4 regions of the Bacillus sp. DJP31 genome follow, and region 1 is predicted to be linked to each of the others. Evidence: riboswitches for the same ligand, from Rfam matches in the RefSeq annotation. Region 1 holds a riboswitch; each other region holds the start of a gene.

Region 1 (5,422 bases):
CGGAGCCTCCAAAGAAGAACGGAACACCTTTAGCAATTGCATTTAAGGTTTCACCAGAAGAAGCACGACTAGCTAAGCTTTTACCTGCCTCGTAAACCGGAATATCTTTGTCCCATCCATCAGGAAGTTCACCGTGAATTGCTGACTTAAGCTCGGAAGCGAGACTAGGGTGAGTTTGTTCATATCTAATAAATAATTGATTCCACTCTTCTTCTGTTTTCAACCCTTTTTTTACAACTGTTTCATTAAAATGTTCGTAAACTTCTTTTGGGACATGGAAATCCTCTGTAAACGTCCACTTATAGGCTTCTTTCGTTAACTTTGTTTCTTCTGCCCCAAGAGGTTGACCATGAACATCTGATGTACCTGACATATTTGGAGACCCGTATCCTATTGTTGTCTTAACTTCAATTAGCGTCGGACGATCTTTATCATTTTTCGCATCAGCAAGTGCACGATTAAGTTCTTCAAGATCATTTCCATCTTCAACCCGAATAACCTGCCATCCATAAGCCACAAATCGTCCTTGTACACTTTCACTAAAAGCACGATCAAGATCACCATCTAAAGAGATATCATTCGAATCATACAGTACAACAAGCTTTCCTAGACGAAGATGAGCAGCTAATGATGCAGCCTCAGCTGAGACTCCTTCCATTAAATCACCATCTCCACAAATAGAGTATGTATGGTGGTCAACTATTTCAAAGCCCTCTTGATTATACTTTCCGGCCATATGACGTTCTGCCATGGCCATACCAACAGCCATGGCTATCCCTTGTCCTAGTGGTCCAGTTGTGGCATCAACGCCTGGTGTATGTCTATACTCAGGGTGACCTGGAGTCTTACTCCCCCACTGTCGGAAGTTTTTTATATCATCTATGGACAAATCATATCCAGAAATGTGCAATAAGCTATAAAGTAGCATAGATCCATGACCAGCCGATAATACAAAGCGATCTCGATTAAACCATTCATGGTTTTTGGGGTTATGATTCATGAATTTCGTCCATAGTGTGTATGCCATTGGAGCAGCACCCATTGGCATTCCAGGATGGCCTGAATTTGCTCTATCAATTGCATCAATTGAAAGTGTTCTTATTGCATCAACAGATAATTTAGCGATATTTTCCATTTAATGTATCAACCTTTCTTTTTTAAAGTATATAAGTGTAATTTATTGAATTATGTATAAACTAGCTTAACTTGTAACGATTATTTAGACAACTAGAATCCGTAAGTCTAATGTAATTTTTTCCTTTGATCTTTACTCTGTCTCAACTTTTTTGGAGTCACATCATTTCCATTTGGGTCAACAACTTTTATAGCATGTAAATGCTCAACCATCTGTCCTCGAAAGGTTTTAATATATTCTACTCTAAGCAGTTTTTGTTCGCTCTTTTCTTCTTCAGTTAATCCAATTTCTTTTGCTTTTTTTGAAAGATGATTAATTCTTGCCATTTTTTCCTGTGATAACATCGTTAGTATACTCCTTTGCTACTGACTTAAACATAATCGTATAATACAAGAAGAACCTGCTTGTATCAAGCAGGTTACTCTAATTCCTTCATATATTCTTTATAACGCCTATGTATAGTAGCCTTTGAAGTAAGGTAACCAAGACCTTTTAATGTTACAGCAATCTCAGAGAATGTTAAATCATTTGCTCTAAGTCTTATTATTTCCTCTACGGGTAAATCTAACTTCCCCCTTCCAGGGCCTCCTTTGTGATTTGTAAAGTTATTGGAAGGTGTATACCCATGATCCATCGCTCGTTTCACGCCTCGCTTAATTTTAAGATTTTGTATGGTCCGTTGAAACTCCTCAACTACAGATACAATATTTAATACCATTGAATCCCCTGCAGATAATTCTATTTCACCATCGTTAATAGCAGTGTACACTTTAATATTCTCTTTAAAAAAAAGGTGGAATAGAGCAAGCTTTGCATTTCCACGACCGAGTCTAGTTTCATCTTGGATGAGTAGTACATTTATATCCTTTACTTTAATTAGCTCCATTATTTCTAAAATTCCGTCCCGGTCAACATCGTAACCACTTGCCTTTTCTTTTATGGAACGAATAATTAGAAAGTTGTTTTTAGCTGCTGATTTTATGAGCTCTTCTTCTTGTCTGTTTAATGAAGATTCTTGTGATTCTTTAGTGGTACTAACTCTAGAGTAGATTACGGCATTCATTCTATTATAATTCTCCATCTGCAACTAAAATCATAGAATCTTCTATGTTATGTTTCTTTACCGGTATCTTGATCTTTAATCCTGCCTTCACTTCGTCAGCATTGATTCTATTTTCATATTCAACCCAGTGAATGAATTGTGCATATGTTAAGGAATGCTGCGATGCGTATTTTTCTGCCAAATCCCAGATTGTGTCATTTGTTGAAACCTCAATTTGTACATATTGATCATTTTTTGCATCACCTGATAAATAAGCAAAGAAAAACACAACTAGAATTGAAAGAATAAATGCTATGTAAAAAGATAGATTCATAAGTTTGATTTTCATTAATAACCCTCCGCACTAGAATATTTGTTCGCCTTTAGTATAATGATATTACGAACAAGTGTTTTAGTCAAGTGGTTTTTTCGAACTTATGTTTGTGTATTTTTTTGGTACATGTTATAATGAATGTAATAATATGGAGACAAAGAGGTGTTTACTAATGATGAAGAAACTATCAAAACGTCAGCATGATATCCTAGAGTTTATTAAAAAGGAAGTAAAACTAAAAGGTTATCCACCTTCCGTTCGTGAAATTGGTGAAGCGGTAGGATTAGCTTCAAGTTCAACTGTTCACGGTCATTTAGCAAGATTAGAGAGTAAAGGTTTAATAAGACGTGATCCTACTAAACCAAGAGCTATTGAAATATTGGATCAGGGGGTTGTTCAGCCTTCTTATAGCGGTTCAATTATTAATGTTCCAATCGTAGGAAAAGTAACCGCTGGTCAGCCAATTACTGCCATTGAAAACGTAGACGACTATTTCCCTATTCCTGATCGTTACGTTTCACCAGATGATAATGTATTCATGCTTGAGATAATGGGAGATAGCATGATAGAAGCAGGCATCTTCGATGGAGACCTTGTTCTTGTTCGCCAGCAAAGCACTGCAAACAATGGAGACATTGTCGTTGCGATGACTGATGAGGATGAAGCAACGGTTAAGCGATTCTTTAAAGAAAAGGACTATTTCCGCTTACAGCCTGAGAACTCTACGCTTGAGCCGATCATTCTTAAAGAAGTATCAATCCTAGGAAAAGTAATTGGTGTTTACCGGACTCTTCATTAAGGGGTATGACGGTCAGAGAAGCTTCAAGCAGATAGTATATCATATCTATTACCTTAAAAAGTCTTGGCTACCTAGCCTAGACTTTTTTGTTCCCCCTTATCTTACCCTACTTTTAGTGCAGACTCTCTCATTCACTAATACATGTCATGTCACTATTTCCAACTAACTCCTATTCACTTCTACAATTCTCATATGTTACTATAAACATAGGGAAATTTTACGAAAGTAAGAGACGCAAAGCAACAGACCTAAAGCATATTGCCATGGTAGCCGAGCTGCACTTTGTTAGTAGAGTTGTAAATATCCCTTTCCTAATTTGCCTATAACATTAGTGAAAGGAATCAAAATGAATAAAACCGTACTTATTGCAGATGATTCCTTGTTTATGAGGACCAGGATTAAAAGTATTTTAGAGCGAAATGGATACGTAATTATATCGGAAGCCTCAAATGGTGAAGAAGCATTTGAAAAATACAAGTTACATCATCCTGACATTCTTCTTTTAGACATTTCGATGCCTAAGATTAATGGCTTACAGGCACTAAAGCAAATTATCCATTATCATTCAGATGCAGTCGTTATTATGTTCTCTGCTTTGGGTCAAAAAACTTTAATTATTGATGCGTTGCAGGCAGGTGCCAAGGATTTTATCGTGAAACCGAATTTCGAACAAATTATTCCTGTGTTAAATAAATTTAATTAAGAGACTATTAGCATCTCAATTTGAGATGCATTTTTTTGTTTCTAATGCGACTCAGTCTATTCCAATCAAATTTAATTATCTAAAATCCATTGCTGTCCAGTTCGAAAATGTCCCCTTATTCATATTCTATAATACCTCGTTAAAAGGTGGTGAGAATATGGGATACAATGGTGGAAATGGAAGTGGCTTTGCTTTGATTGTTGTTTTATTCATCCTTTTAATAATAATTGGAGCTTCTTATGCTGGAGGCGGTTACTAATACGGAACCGGTTCATTTAAACACAGATTAAAGTTAAATATCCGTAATGGCTTATGAAACTCCTGGGAGCACTTGCACCGGTGCTCCTTACACATATATATATATCTTCAGATATAAAATAGCCTTACTACCTAATTCGGTAGTAAGGCTATTTTTTATCTTTATTAATAAATCGACATATACTGTTCGCGTTCCCAAGGGTGAACTTGAGTGCGGAACATATCCCACTCAATCTCTTTTGATTCAATAAAGTGGTCCAATAAATGTGCCCCTAATGCGGATTTGATGATTTCATCCGTTTTTAAGTTTTCAAGAGCATGGAAAAGGGTAGCTGGGAGATCAATAATTCCATTTGCTAGACGCTCTTCTTTATTCATGACATAGATGTTACGATCTATTGCCTTTGGTGGTTGAATCTTGTTTTTAATTCCATCAAGACCGGCAGCAAGTAAAACAGCCATTGCCAAGTAAGGGTTAGCAGCAGGGTCTACACTACGAACCTCAACACGTGTACTTAAGCCACGTGAAGAAGGAATGCGGATTAATGGACTTCTGTTACGAGCAGACCAAGCAACATAACATGGTGCTTCATAGCCAGGAACTAAACGCTTATACGAGTTTACTGTTGGATTAGTAACTGCCGTGAAATTAGGTGCATGCTTTAGAATACCTGCAATAAAGTAACGAGCGTCATCACTTAATTGCAATTCTCCATTCGGGTCAAAGAACGAGTTTACTCCATTTTTAAATAGTGAAACGTTTGCATGCATTCCAGAACCATTTACTCCAAATAGAGGTTTAGGCATGAATGTTGCATGTAATCCGTGCTTACGAGCAATTGTTTTTACTACTAATTTGAACGTTTGTATATCATCACATGCTCTAAGTGCATTTGCATATTTAAAATCAATTTCGTGTTGACCTGGTGCTACTTCATGGTGAGAAGCTTCCACTTCGAAGCCCATTTCTTCAAGTTCTAGTACGATATCACGACGGCAGTTTTCACCTAGATCAGTTGGTGCTAAGTCGAAATAACCACCTGCATCATTTAGTTCTAGAGTTGGTTCACCCTTTTCATCTAATTTAAACAAGAAGAATTCAGGCTCTGGCCCTAAGTTGAAATCTGTATATCCTAGCTCTTCCATTTCTT
Region 2 (5,422 bases), on a different contig from region 1:
GAGATCGACCCATCATTTCACAAAGAGGTGCATACTCTACGTTACTTAGTCCTGCTCCTAATTCACTATCTGGTAAAAATAAATTCCAAAGACCTTCTTGCTTCGCTTTATCCTTCATACTTTCCATGATTGGCGGAACATTCGCCCATCTTGTAGGTTGAAGATTCAACTGCTCCTCATAAATCAATTCATTTGGATATACGTTCTTTTCCATAAAGGTTGTCAGCTTTCCTTGAAGCTGCTTAACTTTATCCGAATACGAAAAATTCAAGATGATTCACCCACCCTCTACCTACTAACCAGTTGGTATGTATATCTTCACTATACAATATTTATCAGAAAATTCAAGTAAATACTTCTAAAAAGCTACTACAAAAAAACCTACCGTTTATATTTATATGACGGTAGGGTTTTCGTATGATTTTTTAGTAGATTTAAATCTTATCTTGTTTTGGCAATGATTTCCTTTATACGTTGAATGCCAGCTGTCTACATGGACTTTTGCTATGTCCTTTATGTCTTTTTCCTCTGCTTTTCGAATGATTAGTTCATGGTTCATTCCCTTTCGTCACGATAACTCTAAGTCTTCTGCCGGTGCAACGAGTTCAACCTTAATGCGATCTGGATCCTCGAAAAACAAGGCATAATAATTTTCTCCACCTGCGTATGGATATCTGTCATCATATAGCATGTTGAGTCCTTGTTCCTTGACAGCTTGTGCAATCCGATCAACTTGCTCACGGGATTCTGCATGAAAGGCAAGATGATTTAAACCTACCCCACTACGATGATAAGGTATGTGTAAGTATTTCTCCTTTGTTTGAACAAAGACGAGGTAAGTTTCTTCAATTTTGTAGCTTTGTCCAGCCTCCCACTTCTGATATACTTCATATCCTAATTCTCTTAGAAACCAGTCCCAAAAGGCTAAGCTATTCTTTAAATCGGATACATATAGTTCTATGTGGTGAAGCATTCCACTTCTAGTCATCTAATCACTTCCTGAAAATCACGGAATATGACCTCTATTAATTCAGAAATCGGTCCATGAATTAATCTAACACCATCAATATGGTAAAACGTACATGATAGGGATGGTTCTTCAATAGGATCTGCGCAGTAAATATAAACGGATTTGTAATATCCGATGGCCATACCAATCTCAATATGTGTACCTTTCCCACCTGGTAAAAGGGCAACTAAAATATCAGCAGTTTTAACACCTTCTTTTTCTGCTTCTCCAATGGAGTGAAGCTTCTGAAATGAGTCTGCTCGATCATTCCTTGTCCAATCATATGTATGAGTGAATCCTTTCTTGACAAGAGTAGTAGACACCTTTCTCACAAGTTCTTTATTCTCAAATCCTGAAGCTATATAAAAGCGCATTTCATACCTCCTTGAAACTACCCTCGACTATTTCATAAAAAAATAACCACGTCATTAGAATTAGAAGTGGTCTAAATTGAATAAGTGGTTACATTATTTTTCCCTGAATCCTTCACTCGGTACATTGCTTTATCAGCTTTATCGATAAGAGACTTCAAATCTTCCCCATCTCTTGGATACGTACTAACCCCAATCGAAGGAGTAATCCTTACCTCACAACATTCTAACACAAAAGGCTTATCCATGACATTTAGTAATTCCTCTGCTAATCTATATGCTTTTGAGTGATCACAGGAGTTAACTAAAATAGCGAATTCATCTCCACCCCATCTAGAAATAAATTGATTCTCTGTTAACCCTTTCCTAAGTCGGTTTGCCACTTTTATGAGAACGTGATCACCTGCTTCATGACCGTACGTATCATTTATCGTTTTAAAGTTATCCAAATCAATAAATAAAAGGCAGAATGAATCATTTCTTTTCTTCGCAGATACTAGCATTTTCTCTAACTTCTCTTTGAATTTTCTTCGGTTAGGAAGACTTGTTAAGGAGTCATGATAGGCCATAAAACGAATCGTTTCTTCCGCATGCTTTCTTGACGTGATATCACGAGAAACAATGACAATTTTCTCGATAGTACCTTCTTGAGTTGAGACAGGGACACCCCTTGATTCTACAACAATGTATTCTCCATCTGACTTTCTAATTCGGCATTCTGTAACCATTGCTGTCTTATGTAAAATAATTTCACTCATATATTGCGAAATGCCGATTTGGTCTTCTGGATGTAAGTAATTACTAGCATCTTTCCCTACTATCTCTTCTGTTACTAATCCTAGGATCGTTAAATGAGAGGGTGATGCATAGACAATTTCCCCGTTTAAATCAATGACATTTACAAGATCAGATATATTGTTGGCAACTAATCTACTGAGCTCTTCACTTTTTAAATATTTTTGTTCCAATCTTCTTTTTTCAACAGCCATACTTGCTATATTAGCGAAAGCCTTTATGAACTCAAATTCGTATGGATCGGGGAATCCTTTTCGTACATGATAGAAAGTGATGTAACCAATCATTTTACCGGATGCAGATTGTATCGGTATGGACCAACTTCCTAACTCGGTTTCTATGATTCCTAAATGCTCGTCTTCTTCATGAACAACTGTTTGAACACCAGGACATAGCTTGTCCAAGCTCTCGGAAATTTTACTAAAGATAATATTGTTAGGAGCATTGTTTATTATCAACTCGAACACTATATTTTGTGCTTGTAACAGAACCTCATTTGACCCTTTTACAGTTGACGGACTATTCACTTATATCCCCTCGAAATTCACAATAAAAAAACATCCCGTTTTCCAAGATGTCTCTTGAAACGGTAGCTGGCTAACTTAGTAATAACCTTAGTCCCTATAGCTTTGCGTCACTATGTTTCCATAGCTTTGCCTTTTCATTGTATATGATTTTTTAGACCTACTAATCTAGTATTTCTCAAATTCTAATTAATGACAATAGACCTACTTTTTGTAAATATTATATTCCTTATAGCTAATATATGCAAGTGCCAAATTGAATTTGACACTTGTCTATATATCTTTTACTTATCCTTTGTATTCACCGTTGTTTTTCGCCTTTTTTTCTTTCTTTGCTTTGTCTTTGTGAATCATATTTGTGTTGGCACAACTAATTCATGAGAGAATTCAGAATTAACAGTACTAGAGTCAAATCTTTTTTTTGCTGTGGATCATTCTTTTTTGTACGTTTATCCAATTAGTTCACCCCTTACAAGTTTCCATTAGTTTTTTAGATGCTAATGGAAATATATGAGGAGTACATTTTTAAAAAACAACTACACTAAAAAAAGCTTTATAATCATCCAAATAGAAATCTGCTTTAGCCGACTTATTTTGAAACAAACATGTTTTCATTCCTATTTCCTTTGCAGGAATAATGTCTAGCTCTCGATCTCCGATAGCCAGATCGAGATTGTATTTATCATGTAAATAACGATAGGATGTGGCATCTGGCTTTCTAGGGTACCCATCGTCTCCAGCTACTATTTCAGCAAAATGATGATCAAACCCATGAATAGTTAGTATTTCCTCTACTTCCTTACGTTTCTTATGAGTCATAATAACGTTTGTATCACTAGCTTTTAAGACACCCTCAACAAATGGAAAGGGTAGTAGGGTAACTGGTCTAATTTCATCACTTTTATCTCTAATTTCTTGTTCCTGCTCTTGGGAAAGTTGAAAATGCTGAATCGCGTATGTAAATGATAGTTTAAGCATGCTAAATATCTCTTTAGATGAAACGTCTTCACCGAGAACCTCTTGAAAAATCTTTGTGTACGCTGGGTAGGTGTCAAATATTGTACCGTCGAAATCCCATAATAATTTCACTCTGTCTCTCTCCAAAGCTTATAAAGAGCTTGCGTTCCACTATTGTCTTCGCCTAGGTCTGAAAGCTGCTCATACAACTTTTTGGCTAATGATAAACCTGGTACAAAGAGGTCCATTTTCTCGGCTTCTTCCAATGCAATTTTCATATCTTTTATAAAGTGCTTAATATAAAAGCCAGGTTCAAAGTTTTCTTGAATAATACGGGGAGCCAAATTAGATAAAGACCAACTTCCAGCAGCACCAGCAGAAATAGATGCTAAAACAGTAAACGGATCTAATCCAGATTTTTTGGCATAGGCAAGCGCTTCACACACACCTACCATGTTACTAGCAATCGCAATTTGATTACACATTTTCGTATGCTGCCCTGCTCCTGCTGATCCTTGTAAGTTAATATTTTTTCCAAGTAATGAAAGAATGGGTCTCACTTGTTCAAATGCGTCTAAATCCCCACCTACCATAATTGTAAGAGTGGCATCTTTGGCACCAATATCTCCACCCGATACTGGTGCATCCAGCGCATAAAGCCCTTTACCCTTTGCCATGTCATAAATTCTACCCGCAAGACTAGGTGATGATGTTGTCATATCGATCAAGCACGCACCCAGCCTAGCATTGTTTAATAGTCCATGTTCACCAAAATAAATCTCCTCAACGTCAGCAGGATATCCAACCATTGTAATAAGGACATCACAGCTTCGTGCTAAATCAGAAGGTTGTTCACACCATATAGCCCCAATATCTAGAAGGTCTATTGCTTTTCCTTTTGTTCTTGTAAAAATATGTACTTCATAGCCACCCTTTATTAAATGAGTAGCCATGCTTTTTCCCATTACGCCCGTCCCGATGAAACCTATCTTCTTTTGATCATTCATGCTAACTTCCCAGCCTTTATTTTCTTATTAGCTTCTACCAGTATAGTACCATTTTGCAACAGCTTATAAAACATCAAAAAAGCATTGACTCTTAATCAATGCTTTTTTGTGTTCTTATTCAACTTTATCAATAACCCACTCTTCAGCTTGTGTTTTTAAAGTTAGCTTTTGAGTGAATTCACCTTCAGCTAATTCGTTTTTGCCTTCTCCCTTTTCCTCGACTAAGGTCTTAGAAAAAACAAGCTCTACTATAGCACTAGTTTCACTTTCTTCTACCACATTTGTACTTACTTTCTTTACATCATAATCAAATTGGGCAAAATCATTATCATAATATCCTCTTAGTTCAATATGTTGCGCTGAAAAGGGATGAATGGTTGTTAATAACAAATCAGTATCCTCAGTATGAATTGCTTTCACATACAAATCAATTACACCGTCGATCGTACTTTGTGAGCTAACCTCACCTTCTGTGGTTTCATTTTCTCCACCACAACCCACCAAAGTCAATATAAGTCCACATACAGATATAAAGTACAAAAAGTTCTTTTTCATTTCTTCCCCCTGTTCATATTTTTCTGAAAATTTAATCATATTATAATTAGTATATCAACAGGGAGATTACTTTTCAATATTCTGAGGAAATAAACTAAGACTTACTACTTATTTTATGTAGTATCATTATTTTTACAAAAATAGAACCCTATTTGGACTGAGATTCTATTGCAAGTTTTTTATAAAATCTTGCATGATGGTTGC
Region 3 (5,422 bases), on a different contig from region 1:
TAACAAGTATTTGGCTATCAGAACTCGGACATCAAGTAACAGGCATCGATATTACCCCAGATATGATTGAAACTGCCAAACAAAAAGCTGAGGAAAAGGGTAAAAACATAATGTTTCTACTCGGGGATCTTACTAGTTTAGAACGTACACTCGAAAGTGAAACTTTTGATTTTATTCTTTGTCACAATGTTCTTGGATATATAGAAAATCCTACAGAGATCTTGGAAAAACTTCAATCGCTTCTTACAAAAGATGGTTATATTTCAATCATCAATCACAATCCTGCGTCTAAGGTTTTAAAAAAAGCTATTGTAGAAGAAGATATAATTCAGGCAAAGGAAGCCATTGGAAAAGAACAGGAATTCAACCCTCTAATTGGTGCTGTTGTTCATCAATACAGTACAGAGACGTACTACAAATGGTTTGATCTTCTGAAATTGCAATTGACTAAGCACTATGGGGTTCGATGTGTGTTTGATTATCTTCATGAAAACAGTACTCTAAAGCATGCCCGTCATGTTGATGATCTTCTTGCACTTGAATTAGAACTAGGAAAAATGAGTCCTTTTAAAGATATCGCTTTCTTTTCCCACTTTATTATACAAAAAACAACATGATTATTTTTTTTCAATCTAAGCCTTTATCTGAACAGAATGGTTTTATCAACAAGAAAACCAGTTACTAACGAGGGCAAAAACATAGCACCTATATGAAATCCACTGACAAGTCCTAATTATTCAAACCATGTCCATGGTGTCCCATATGTATTGGTGTGATAGGGAAAAGGTACCAGGCACTCTCCAAATAAATGGAGAGTGCCTGGTACCTAGTGGGTTTCGGAATGCTTGTATTAGTTTTGGTGCCTGTCACCACCCGGAATTTGTCGAATGTTGATAGGATTATAGAGATTAAGGCTGTGATAGAGTAAGTAGTGCAACTGAATAGGGTGGTTGGTTGTTTGGGGTGCATTTGCACCACCCGTTTTTTCTTGTGTCACAGCCGTGTTCCACAGGTTGTTTTGATTGTAACCGTCAAGTTGGCTAAGTTTATTTTGACTGAACAATGGTAATACAATATTGAGAATTATTTTTACGTTTCCTTGTCAGCGGTCAGTACATAACCATATTTTTATGTCATGATATAGATTACTTAGAACTTCTAAACAATAGGTGAGGCAGAACCTTGTAAGGGGATTCTGTCTTATTTTCGGAAGGAGAAACCTTAACGAAACAACTCACAAAAATCATCACTAAATTCAGAGACGAGAGAGGATGGAAGTCTAATCACAAACAAAAGGACTTAGCCATCTCGATCTCTTTAGAGGCAAACGAATTACTTGGAAATTCCCAGTGGAGAACTAATGAGGAAGCAATTGCTGAATCAAGGCAGAACATTAAAGAAGAGATGGCAGATGTATTGATCTATTTTCTTCAACTTGCTGATAGTATGGGTGTGGACTTAGAAGAGGAAGCCTACAAGGAAATAAAGAAGAATGCGTTAAAGTATCCAGTGCCACAAAAGTCAGAAATTTTAGTCTCGGAACAAGAGAATCTCATTATTACTCGAATGAAAGAGAAACTAAATCAGTGCGGTGGAAGAACGACAATCCTGCTTCTTAAGGGAGAGCAGTGTGATATCTGGTTCACATCACTTGCTTCAACCAAGATTCCAGTGCCCAACCAGCTCACATTGGAGGCATTTATAGCAGCGGTTGAACTTGTGGTAAGTAATGGCGGTAAGGCGAAAAAAGGAAATGCTAGAGCCGGAAAGCTTGGGAGTGTAGGTTTAACACTCGATTCAGGAGAGGGATACATTGCTCATAATGTCAAGGAAGGTGAATCCGCCTTTGAACCAGGTTTTGGTTTAGATTGGGCTGGGATTTGTAGGAATGAAAGAGGGTCTACTGGTTTCATCTTATAATCCCCCAAAAAGAATGGCTGTAGTAATATTAATTAACTGGCCAGTACAACAAGATTGAAAAAGATAAACCAATCATTCAATAGATTTGGTTTATCTTTTATGCACTTAATATATCGATCATAGCTTGTCGATTACTCCAAAGGATTGGGTTAATACTTTCAATTTTAAAGGCATTTAATATATTATCATCAACACTTCTTTCTTGATCATTAATAAAGATGTGTAGGTCCGACTTATAAGATAGTTTATTTCGTAAGTCTCGGGTATCACTCCAAGAAAAGATAACATTTGAGAGATTCCCTTTAGAAGGTATATTCATTGTATGAATAACTCGTTCAGGTGCTTTTTTATAATGTGGAATTAAATAGTTAAAGTTATGATTATAACCGCTTTTTCCTGCTAGTAGTATATTTTCATTATATCTAATATCATTCGCTTCCAAGAAGTTTCCAACATCTTCTACAAACAGACTAGATACAGTAGATTTTGAAGTCATAAACATGTCGTTAACAGTCATCATTGCCTGCATTAACATATGTTTCTTTCTAGGAAAGTTTTTTAAGTCAGTTATGATTTGAAGTTCGTTGAGTTCTGGATTAAATGATACACCATATCCATTAATAATGGTGTTGAATAATTGCTTCCGTTTCTTAGAGCTCCCTAATTCAAATCCGGACAACTGTAAATCTGACAAAATAAATCCATCATCAGTTAATTTTATCTCTCCGTTTTCTATAGGAACTGCATAGATTTGTAGTCGATCATTATGTCGATCAAGGAAGGGAGTAGTAATTTCAATAGTGCCAGACTCAATATCTTTATATGAAATCTTAGAGTTAAGCCAATCAATGTATAACTCTTTTAAATTATCTTTAGACGCCATCAAATAAATCCCCTCCTTGAATGATAACTCATGTCTATTACTAATATTATTGTATGTAAAGAAATCTATGAGTACTTGTATCAAATCTTTTGTATTTGTTTTTATTTTTACATCTAGAGGAAAAGCCCACCTATCTTCAAATCCTTCACGATATATATGGATGTGGGGGCAAGGGACTTCTTCCCCATCAGGGTTATCAAGTGGTGGACCATCAATATCTACTCTTACTAATACTGTAGTCTTACGATGTCTGGTTTGAAAAGTACTTTTTGTGGGTTTAATACTACCGCGAGTTACATCAATCATATAGGTATTATTATTTCCATCCTTACAACTTAATAACAATTTATCCCCTGGTTCGGGAAAATTAATTATATTTATATCAGTAAGCAGTTGTTTCAATGAAGAAATCAACATATTTGCTTCAGCTTGAGTCAACATTTGTTTCACTCCTATATTCATAGATAGATTATGGCAGTTATAAATAATAAAATGGTGTCGAGACATGTCGAATGTTCTTCCAGTTAATTCAATAAATCTGAGTAACACTATTTAGGTATTTTCATATTTTTCCACATATGGTAATATAGTCATAGGTATATAGTTTGTAAAATATCTCGATAACGGCAAACTCATAGAAATATGAGGACGCAAAATCACGGATCTAAGGGCAAATACGTCTAAGATGGCCGGATTACCGAAGGATTCTTTCATTTGAAAGACTAATTCTTTTTATTGGGATTAGTCTTTTTTTATTTTACTTAAGGGGTGTTTTCATGGGGTTTTTAAAAGGGTTAGGATCATTTGTTGGTGCTGTTGCAGGGGAAGTAGTAGGAGGAGCCGTTAAATTTACGGGTGAAGTTACAGGGAGTAAATTTATTGAAGAAATTGGAGATGGTGTTAAAAATGCCTCCTATTTTGCCGGAGATAAATTAGGTGAAGCAGCAAGTGGCGTTTGGGATATAGGGACATCGATCGTAACACAAGATGAACAAAAGCTTGATAGAGGTCTTGGTGATCTTGGCAGAGCAGTAGGTGATACGGCAAAAGCAGCAGGACATACGGTTGTTAATATTGTTGAAAACGGTGCAAATGTTGTGACCGGCGTAATCGATGGGGACAATGAAAGACTGAAAAGTGGAGCTAAGGGTCTCTTAATGGCGGGGGCAGTAGGCGTACTATCATTTGGAGTAATAGATATAGTAGATGGTACGGATGGAGTAAGTGCTGATAGTGGAAATAACATGGCAGAAGGTAACACGGAATCAAGTAATGTCCATCAGGTTGCAGCTCATCAACCATCTGTTGAAGCACCTGCTAATGAAAATGTAAATCATGTTGATAATCCCAATTCACATCATGTAGAACCACATTGGCGGACGTTACCTAACGGGACAACTATTTGGGTTGATGGAGACGGTGATTCTTCTGTCAATACAAACGGTGGTTGGGTGCAGGGTAATCCGGATTATCGAGTGAAAGGATAGGATACTACTTTTTGGTAAAATCAGGACTTTACTCCCAATAAATATGATAAATTAGAAGAAATAGTCCAAAGGGATGTGAGGAATTATAATATATAACATCGTTTTATTTTTACATATCTTAGGAACAATTATTATGTTTGTTGCCGTCGGAATTACGTTACTGGCTATGATTTCAATGCTTCATTCTGCAAAGACAGAAAGATTACGGAACTGGGCTGCCTTATCTGTGAGGTTAGACGGGTTACTTCCTTTTAGCGTGATATTTATTTTACTGCCTGGTTTATACTTGGTCTTCTCCACCTGGGGTTGGGGAAATGGATGGGTAGATCTTTCGATAGCAACGTTGGTCGTCATGACATTTATGGGGCCAATCATTAATTTGCGCCGATTTAAAGAGATATTAAACGCAGCCAATGCTGAAACGAATGATGTCCCATCAAGAGAATTATTAGATTGACACTTCCGTAATGAAGGTTAGTAATTTCTTGATTGACAAGGGATATGGAAGTTTAATGATAGTGAATTTATTTTCTTATATTACAACTGATCCGGAGGGACTATCGAATAACAAAGATATTACTAGGATTGAAACAGACATTTACATCCGTAAAGCCATAGAAGATACGGACACAATAATAATGGCATGGGGTAGCGATAAGAGTAAATATGTTCGTAGAAAAAAAGAATTATTAGAGTTACTAAATACAAGCACTAGTACATTAATGTGTTTTAAGGATAAAGAAAACAAAATGGGCAGACATCCTAGTCGTTTAGGAAATGACTTAGAATTATGTGGTTTTTTAGATGTTAAATAGAAAACTTAGTTTCATGTGATCAAGAGATAAGCTAAAGCAGGAGTCTTATACTTCGGCCAATTTTATATTTTATAGATAGATGTGTTATAATCTTTACTTTCATACCAATATGGCATTAAGATTATTTGGAGGAAGTTCACATGCAATTGAAAAGGCAGAATCTTTTAAGTGAATTTTGTCTTTAGTTTGAAAGGGGATCCTTTTAATGAAGCAATTAACAAAAACCATCACTCAATTCCGTGATGAACGAGGTTGGAAAACTAATCTCCACCCAAAGGACATAGCCATTTCCATATCATTGGAAGCAAATGAGCTCT
Region 4 (5,422 bases), on a different contig from region 1:
ATTTCACTTGCCTTTGACGTTTTAAGCATATAGCTTGTTGCGCCTGCCTCGAGAGCTGGATATACCTTTTCATCATCTATGAAACTTGTGACGATAATCACTTTAGCTTCTGGCCAACTTTTCATTATATTTTTTGTAGCCTCAATTCCGTCCATTTCCTTCATGACAAGGTCCATTAAAATAATATCCGGTCTTAGCTTTAAAGCGAGGTCTACTCCTTCTCTACCATCTCCTGCTTCAGCAATTACCTCGATATCGGGCTGTGCAGAAAGGTAGGCAGAAACTCCGATTCTTACCATCTCATGGTCATCAACAAAAAGTACCTTTATCATTTGATTCAACTCCCTCAACATTCATTAATGGTACCTTCACTTCAAGTCTAGTACCCGTATTTTGTAGGCTCACAATTTTCATGATTCCACCGATTTCAACTGCACGTTCATGCATGATTTGTAATCCATATGAACCTGTCTTAGTCGTTTCAACATCAAATCCAATTCCGTCGTCCACTACACGAAGAATCATAAATTCATCTCGTTTAATGAGCAGTACTTCAAGCTTTGAAGATTTTGAATGTCTTAATGTATTAGAGACTGACTCTTGTAAAATTCGGAACAAATGGTCCTCAACACCTTTATCTAATTTGACATCTTCAATTTTCCATGTGATGTCCATCGGTACCTTTTGTGTGAGTTCAACCAGCAGTTCTTTCATTCCTTCTTGTAAGGACTTTCCCTTCAATGCTACAGGTCTTAAATGTAAAAGCAATGCACGCATTTCAGATTGTGATTGATGAATGGCTTCTTCAACCATTAGTAATTGTTTGGTTTCACTGTCATCGTTAGATGTTTTTGATTCTGTGATGGCTGACATAAGCATTGAAGCAGCAAAAAGCTGTTGACTTACAGAATCATGAAGCTCTCTTGCCAACCTAGTTCGTTCCTGTGAAACAATATCCTGGACACGTTTTTCTTGATTTTCCGCTTTTTCAGTTGCTAGCTTTTGTGAAAGTTTAACTTGTTCAATCATCTGCTTTTGTATTTTTTTCAGTTGGATCCAAATCGGCTTCAGTTCCGGGTCGAGTGATTCCTCGTTAAATTGTTTTCCAAGCTCTACACCCTGCATAACCTCTGTTACGCTTTTCACCTGGCTCCTCCATGCTAATCCTGATATTAGTCCAAAAATGAGACCTGTTAAAATACTTAAGCTAGGTGCAAATAGCAGTAGAGGAATATCCATAACAGTACGTTCCCATAACGAAGACCATTTCTCAAGTGGAAAACTGATAAAAAACAAGATTGAAGCAATCAATAAGATGATTATAGAAAGGAAAATGTACGCGATCATCTGTCTCTGGATGATTTTCATACCCTTACCACCTCTAAGTCCCCGACTAGCATAGAGGTGATAATCTTAACTTTCTGCTCTGCACCACCATATTCTAAGGTTTGATAGTACAGTATTTGGTTCAGAGTCTTTACTTCTTGATGTTCTAAAATAGTAGAGGATCCATAAAGGACTGCATGTCTTACACTAAGTTCCATCTCATATGGAACTAGAATCTTTAAATTACCGACAAAATTTCGAATGGATATGACTGATTCCCCTTTTGGCAACACCGTATTACTTAAGTCAATCGTCGTATCTCCTACTCCCGTTTGAATGTTTACATCATTCCATTCATAAACATGGTCTGGGGTTTGCTGACGCCCAAATAAAACTTGTTTAAATAGGGGATGTTTATTTATTACGGTACCTTGCACTAAGCTAGTTTCTTCTATAATAGGCAGTACCTTGAGTGGGTGTTGTTTAGACTGAACGTATTGAACTATAAAATACAATATAATGGCTAATAACATAAACTTGAAAGTCATCATTGTAACAACTGTAAAGAATAACCCAACACAACCAAACCAAAACAAGATTTTCCAAAGTGTTCTGGTCATTTTCTTTCTTCCAAAATAAACACATGTGCCAAATAGAAACATTGAAAAGACAATCCCACCATTAAAGAATGTTACTTCAATTAAGAGCAGAACAATAGCCGCTATCATAATCATACTCACATAGTCTGTTTTTCTACGATTGAACACAGGGTATCCCCCTTTCTAGAAAGTCATTAATGAGGAAAGAGAAGTAACCTCTCTAATTATAAACCAAAAAGCGTAGTTTCCTACGCCTTTAGCATATCATGCTTTTGTTATGAAATAGAATGAGATTGATCCTTTTTTTGTTCTTTTTCTAATTGAGAAATGCGAGAATCGATTGTGCTCCGGTAATAATCAGAGTTCACTTTTTGTTCTAGCCGATCTAAATAGCTTTCCGTTTCTGAAACACTAGTTGCAGCATTATTTGAGTAGTTGAATCCAGTTTCAACTACTTGGTTCATTCTGTAGTTTGCGCGAGCTATATTCTCTTGTCCCATAAGCTCCAGTCGCTTAAGATTCATGTCTTTTAACTTATGCTTCATCTCTTCATATTTCTTCTCAAGCTCTACTAATTGTAGTGTGGTCTTTTCTAATGCCGAACGAATTCTTACTGAACGCTCCTCATATTGCACTTGCTCCTGTGATGCAAACTCACGCAACTCAGATTCACCTGCTCTTAATGCGATCTCTACTTGCTGTTTACGCTTCTCCGAAAATTGGCAAGCAACATTGTATTCCTTAGTAAACTCTTCCTTTAAAAGATATTGACGTTCCAATAGCTTTCGAACCTTTTCTACCTCATGTAAATCTGCAGAAATTGAATTCTTGATTCGATTAAATAAACCCATGATTACTCTCTCCTTTTTCGCTTTTTTAGTTTTTGTTTAATTCTGCCCACTGCTTTTCAAAGCTAGTAAACGGATCTAGTTCTTCTTTTACAGCATCATCTGTGTTCTTCCATTTTTTATATATAATGTACAATACATACGCTGCAGCTAAGCCTAAAACTGCTGGCACATTGGAAGCAGATGCTACAAGTGCAATCAATCCAAACACTGCCCACACAACTTTACTTGCTGAGGACTCTGACTTCATAAACCCCTTATATGAGTAGTATAAAATCACTAAACTAATGACTAGCCCAACTAAAGGAGCTACATTTGCTAGCAACACCACTGTTGCAAGTACACCAACTAATAACAACCCGAATTTTTTCATTCCTTACTTCCTCCTTTCGTTTCAATGTCTTAATCTTACCTGTACCTCGGATCTTGCATAATGCACCTAAGATATATCTTTCTGTAAGACTTGAGACCTAATGGTTTTGTTTTTAATTGCCTCTTGCACGAGTTATCTCTATATAGATAACAAACCATCAAGATTACCAAATGTAAGCCAAAAAACTTATCGACAATTTCCTTGGAAATATTCGTGAATTATACAAAAATCTACTTCTTTCTTACACTCTTTCAATATAGGATTTACTCCCAACAAGGTAAAAAGTAATTTACAAAGACTAAAGTGTGGTTATTTTTACATTTTATTCATATAAACACTCTTTTCACCCATTTTTTTATAAGAATATAAACTTTTGTAAATTTTTCGAAATCGACATGATTCAACACTTTGTTTGCTTTCTTTCTTTTATAATTCAAATATAGGACATAGGATATAGATTATTTCGTTAAAAAAGCAATATACATAAATATATAACGTTCTTTATAATCAGATAAAGGCAAACCTATTGAAAAGTAGGGACGCAAAGTCACGGGTCTTAGGTTGGGGGATTTCTAACGATGACGGCTGGTCTGCCTGGAATACTAAAAGTATTTTGGGAGGTAGTTTAGAATGGTTAAGGATTTATCAAAGGAATTTGGAAAGTTAGATCAAGAGTGGATTGACTTAATTTTAGAAGCTTTAGATATGGGTATGAGTGTTCAGGAAATTGAAACATTCTTACATAATCAAAACCAAGTTACTAATTTTTAATGAAAGTTCCCAAAAGAACTTTCTTTTTTTCGTTCTTCACATGAACATCTTCTTGGTTATATGTTATAATCGTTATCGAAGGAAGGTGACCTCGATGATTGGCAAACGTATTAAACAATATCGACTACAAAGAAAATTTTCTCTATCTGAACTTGCTGAACGTGCGGGCATTGCAAAGTCATACTTAAGCTCTATTGAACGAAATCTCCAATCAAACCCTTCGATTCAGTTTCTCGAAAAAATTGCAGGTGTTCTAAATGTTCCAGTGAACACATTGCTACATGATGAAGAAGATGAATCTAATCAAGGCGCAGATCTCGATTCAGATTGGGCAAGGCTCGTCCGTGATGCGATGAAATCTGGAATCTCTAAGGATCAATTCCGTGAATTCCTTGAATTTAACCAATGGAAGATGAAAAAATAAAGAGCGTTTCGGTGACATTGTCATCAGGAACGCTTGTTTTTTTTTGAGTGATCCTCCTTTAAATAAAGGTTGAAAATCTAATTTTTCTCTTTTTCTGCGTTTCTTGTTGCTTCTCATAAAGATGGGCAATATGCTCGACTTTAACTACTTCAGCTTGCCTTAACTTTAAGTGTGTAATATCTTTCTGACAAGATGGACAAATCCATTGTCCCGACTCACAACTACTATAAGATGGTCTGATACATCGATCACATGTTTTTTTGTACATATCTATATCTCTCCTCCAAAAAACATCATTAAAAAGTAGGACTCTATTAGGTAATTCTGGATTGATTGACAGAATACAAGCTTAGTAATAAATATGTGGAATATAATTAGATATGTATAAGCTGGTCTTTATTTTTAGATGCGGAAAGTAAATCGGAAAGTTCAAGTATATCCAACTACCAAAAATATACCTTTATAAAGAACAATGAACTCTGATTTTACTTTCGAATGACTAGATAACAAATAAAAAACCTAGTCGGAATGGAAACTTCCAAAGACTAGCTCCGCGTCAAGTTAACATTCTTATCTCATCTTAATATATCAATTAGTTTTCTTAGTTTCTCTTTGTCAATCTTTGCTCTACTCATTTCTAAAGCTAGTTCAATTACTTCTTTATCTAGGTAGAGTAGTTCATCTTGCATATAAACATCCTTGGAAATTAATGAGTGAACATCCACCCCAAGAGCATTTGCGAGTTTCTCAAGCACTTCTATACTTGGATTTTTTTGCTTACCGCTTTCTATAAAGCTTAAATAGGATTTTGATACACCTGAGATTTTAGAAAGCTCAGTTAAGGAAATGCCTCTTCGTATTCGTAAATCTTTAATTTTCTTTCCATCCATGTTTGGTTCTCCTTTTCCTGCTTAAAAGATAATTCCCCCTTACCAAACTATCTAGCCAAGATTAATTCCGGGCAACTATAAATATGAAGCTTTTGTTCAAATCATGGAACAATAGATTCAACTGAATTTTTTAGTTCTTTATTAAGAACGCGCACTAGTTTTAGTATACTTCACTGAAAGAAGAAAAGTAA

The links. A riboswitch is a leader RNA that binds a small molecule or an ion and turns the genes downstream of it on or off. The one in region 1 is predicted to bind cyclic di-GMP.
Region 2: it holds a riboswitch for cyclic di-GMP, as region 1 does, so the genes downstream of both, ACOI1C_RS09595 (diguanylate cyclase domain-containing protein) here and ACOI1C_RS00850 (response regulator) in region 1, are expected to answer to the same signal.
Region 3: it holds a riboswitch for cyclic di-GMP, as region 1 does, so the genes downstream of both, ACOI1C_RS19435 (hypothetical protein) here and ACOI1C_RS00850 (response regulator) in region 1, are expected to answer to the same signal.
Region 4: it holds a riboswitch for cyclic di-GMP, as region 1 does, so the genes downstream of both, ACOI1C_RS10260 (anti-repressor SinI family protein) here and ACOI1C_RS00850 (response regulator) in region 1, are expected to answer to the same signal.

Annotation. Positions count from the first base shown of each region.
Region 1 covers NZ_JBMERO010000001.1:153,500-158,921, forward strand. The annotation lists gene tkt (transketolase) at 1-1,135, opposite strand, end outside; gene ACOI1C_RS00830 (DUF896 domain-containing protein) at 1,243-1,479, opposite strand; gene ACOI1C_RS00835 (YneB family resolvase-like protein) at 1,554-2,198, opposite strand; gene yneA (cell division suppressor protein YneA) at 2,203-2,526, opposite strand; gene lexA (transcriptional repressor LexA) at 2,687-3,310, shown strand; cyclic di-GMP riboswitch class I at 3,510-3,593, shown strand; gene ACOI1C_RS00850 (response regulator) at 3,657-4,013, shown strand; gene ACOI1C_RS00855 (YjcZ family sporulation protein) at 4,171-4,272, shown strand; gene glnA (type I glutamate--ammonia ligase) at 4,437-5,422, opposite strand, start outside.
Region 2 covers NZ_JBMERO010000008.1:66,334-71,755, forward strand. The annotation lists gene ACOI1C_RS09580 (acyl-CoA dehydrogenase family protein) at 1-271, opposite strand, end outside; gene ACOI1C_RS09585 (VOC family protein) at 569-988, opposite strand; gene ACOI1C_RS09590 (nucleoside 2-deoxyribosyltransferase) at 985-1,383, opposite strand; gene ACOI1C_RS09595 (diguanylate cyclase domain-containing protein) at 1,455-2,702, opposite strand; cyclic di-GMP riboswitch class I at 2,761-2,843, opposite strand; gene ACOI1C_RS09600 (HAD-IA family hydrolase) at 3,225-3,788, opposite strand; gene ACOI1C_RS09605 (NAD(P)-dependent oxidoreductase) at 3,785-4,663, opposite strand; gene ACOI1C_RS09610 (hypothetical protein) at 4,778-5,218, opposite strand; gene ACOI1C_RS09615 (alpha/beta fold hydrolase) at 5,384-5,422, opposite strand, start outside.
Region 3 covers NZ_JBMERO010000031.1:9,342-14,763, reverse strand. The annotation lists gene ACOI1C_RS19455 (class I SAM-dependent methyltransferase) at 1-617, shown strand, start outside; partial or broken gene ACOI1C_RS19450 (MFS transporter) at 659-774, opposite strand; gene ACOI1C_RS19445 (nucleotide pyrophosphohydrolase) at 1,243-1,920, shown strand; gene ACOI1C_RS19440 (DUF6978 family protein) at 2,018-3,244, opposite strand; cyclic di-GMP riboswitch class I at 3,419-3,505, shown strand; gene ACOI1C_RS19435 (hypothetical protein) at 3,580-4,290, shown strand; gene ACOI1C_RS19430 (DUF2269 family protein) at 4,373-4,747, shown strand; gene ACOI1C_RS19425 (DUF1643 domain-containing protein) at 4,758-5,105, shown strand; gene ACOI1C_RS19420 (nucleotide pyrophosphohydrolase) at 5,311-5,422, shown strand, end outside.
Region 4 covers NZ_JBMERO010000009.1:35,494-40,915, forward strand. The annotation lists gene ACOI1C_RS10235 (response regulator) at 1-332, opposite strand, end outside; gene ACOI1C_RS10240 (sensor histidine kinase) at 310-1,368, opposite strand; gene liaF (cell wall-active antibiotics response protein LiaF) at 1,365-2,093, opposite strand; gene ACOI1C_RS10250 (PspA/IM30 family protein) at 2,201-2,779, opposite strand; gene ACOI1C_RS10255 (flagellar basal body rod protein) at 2,802-3,146, opposite strand; cyclic di-GMP riboswitch class I at 3,653-3,744, shown strand; gene ACOI1C_RS10260 (anti-repressor SinI family protein) at 3,777-3,917, shown strand; gene ACOI1C_RS10265 (helix-turn-helix domain-containing protein) at 4,012-4,341, shown strand; gene ACOI1C_RS10270 (hypothetical protein) at 4,400-4,609, opposite strand; gene ACOI1C_RS10275 (helix-turn-helix domain-containing protein) at 4,917-5,231, opposite strand.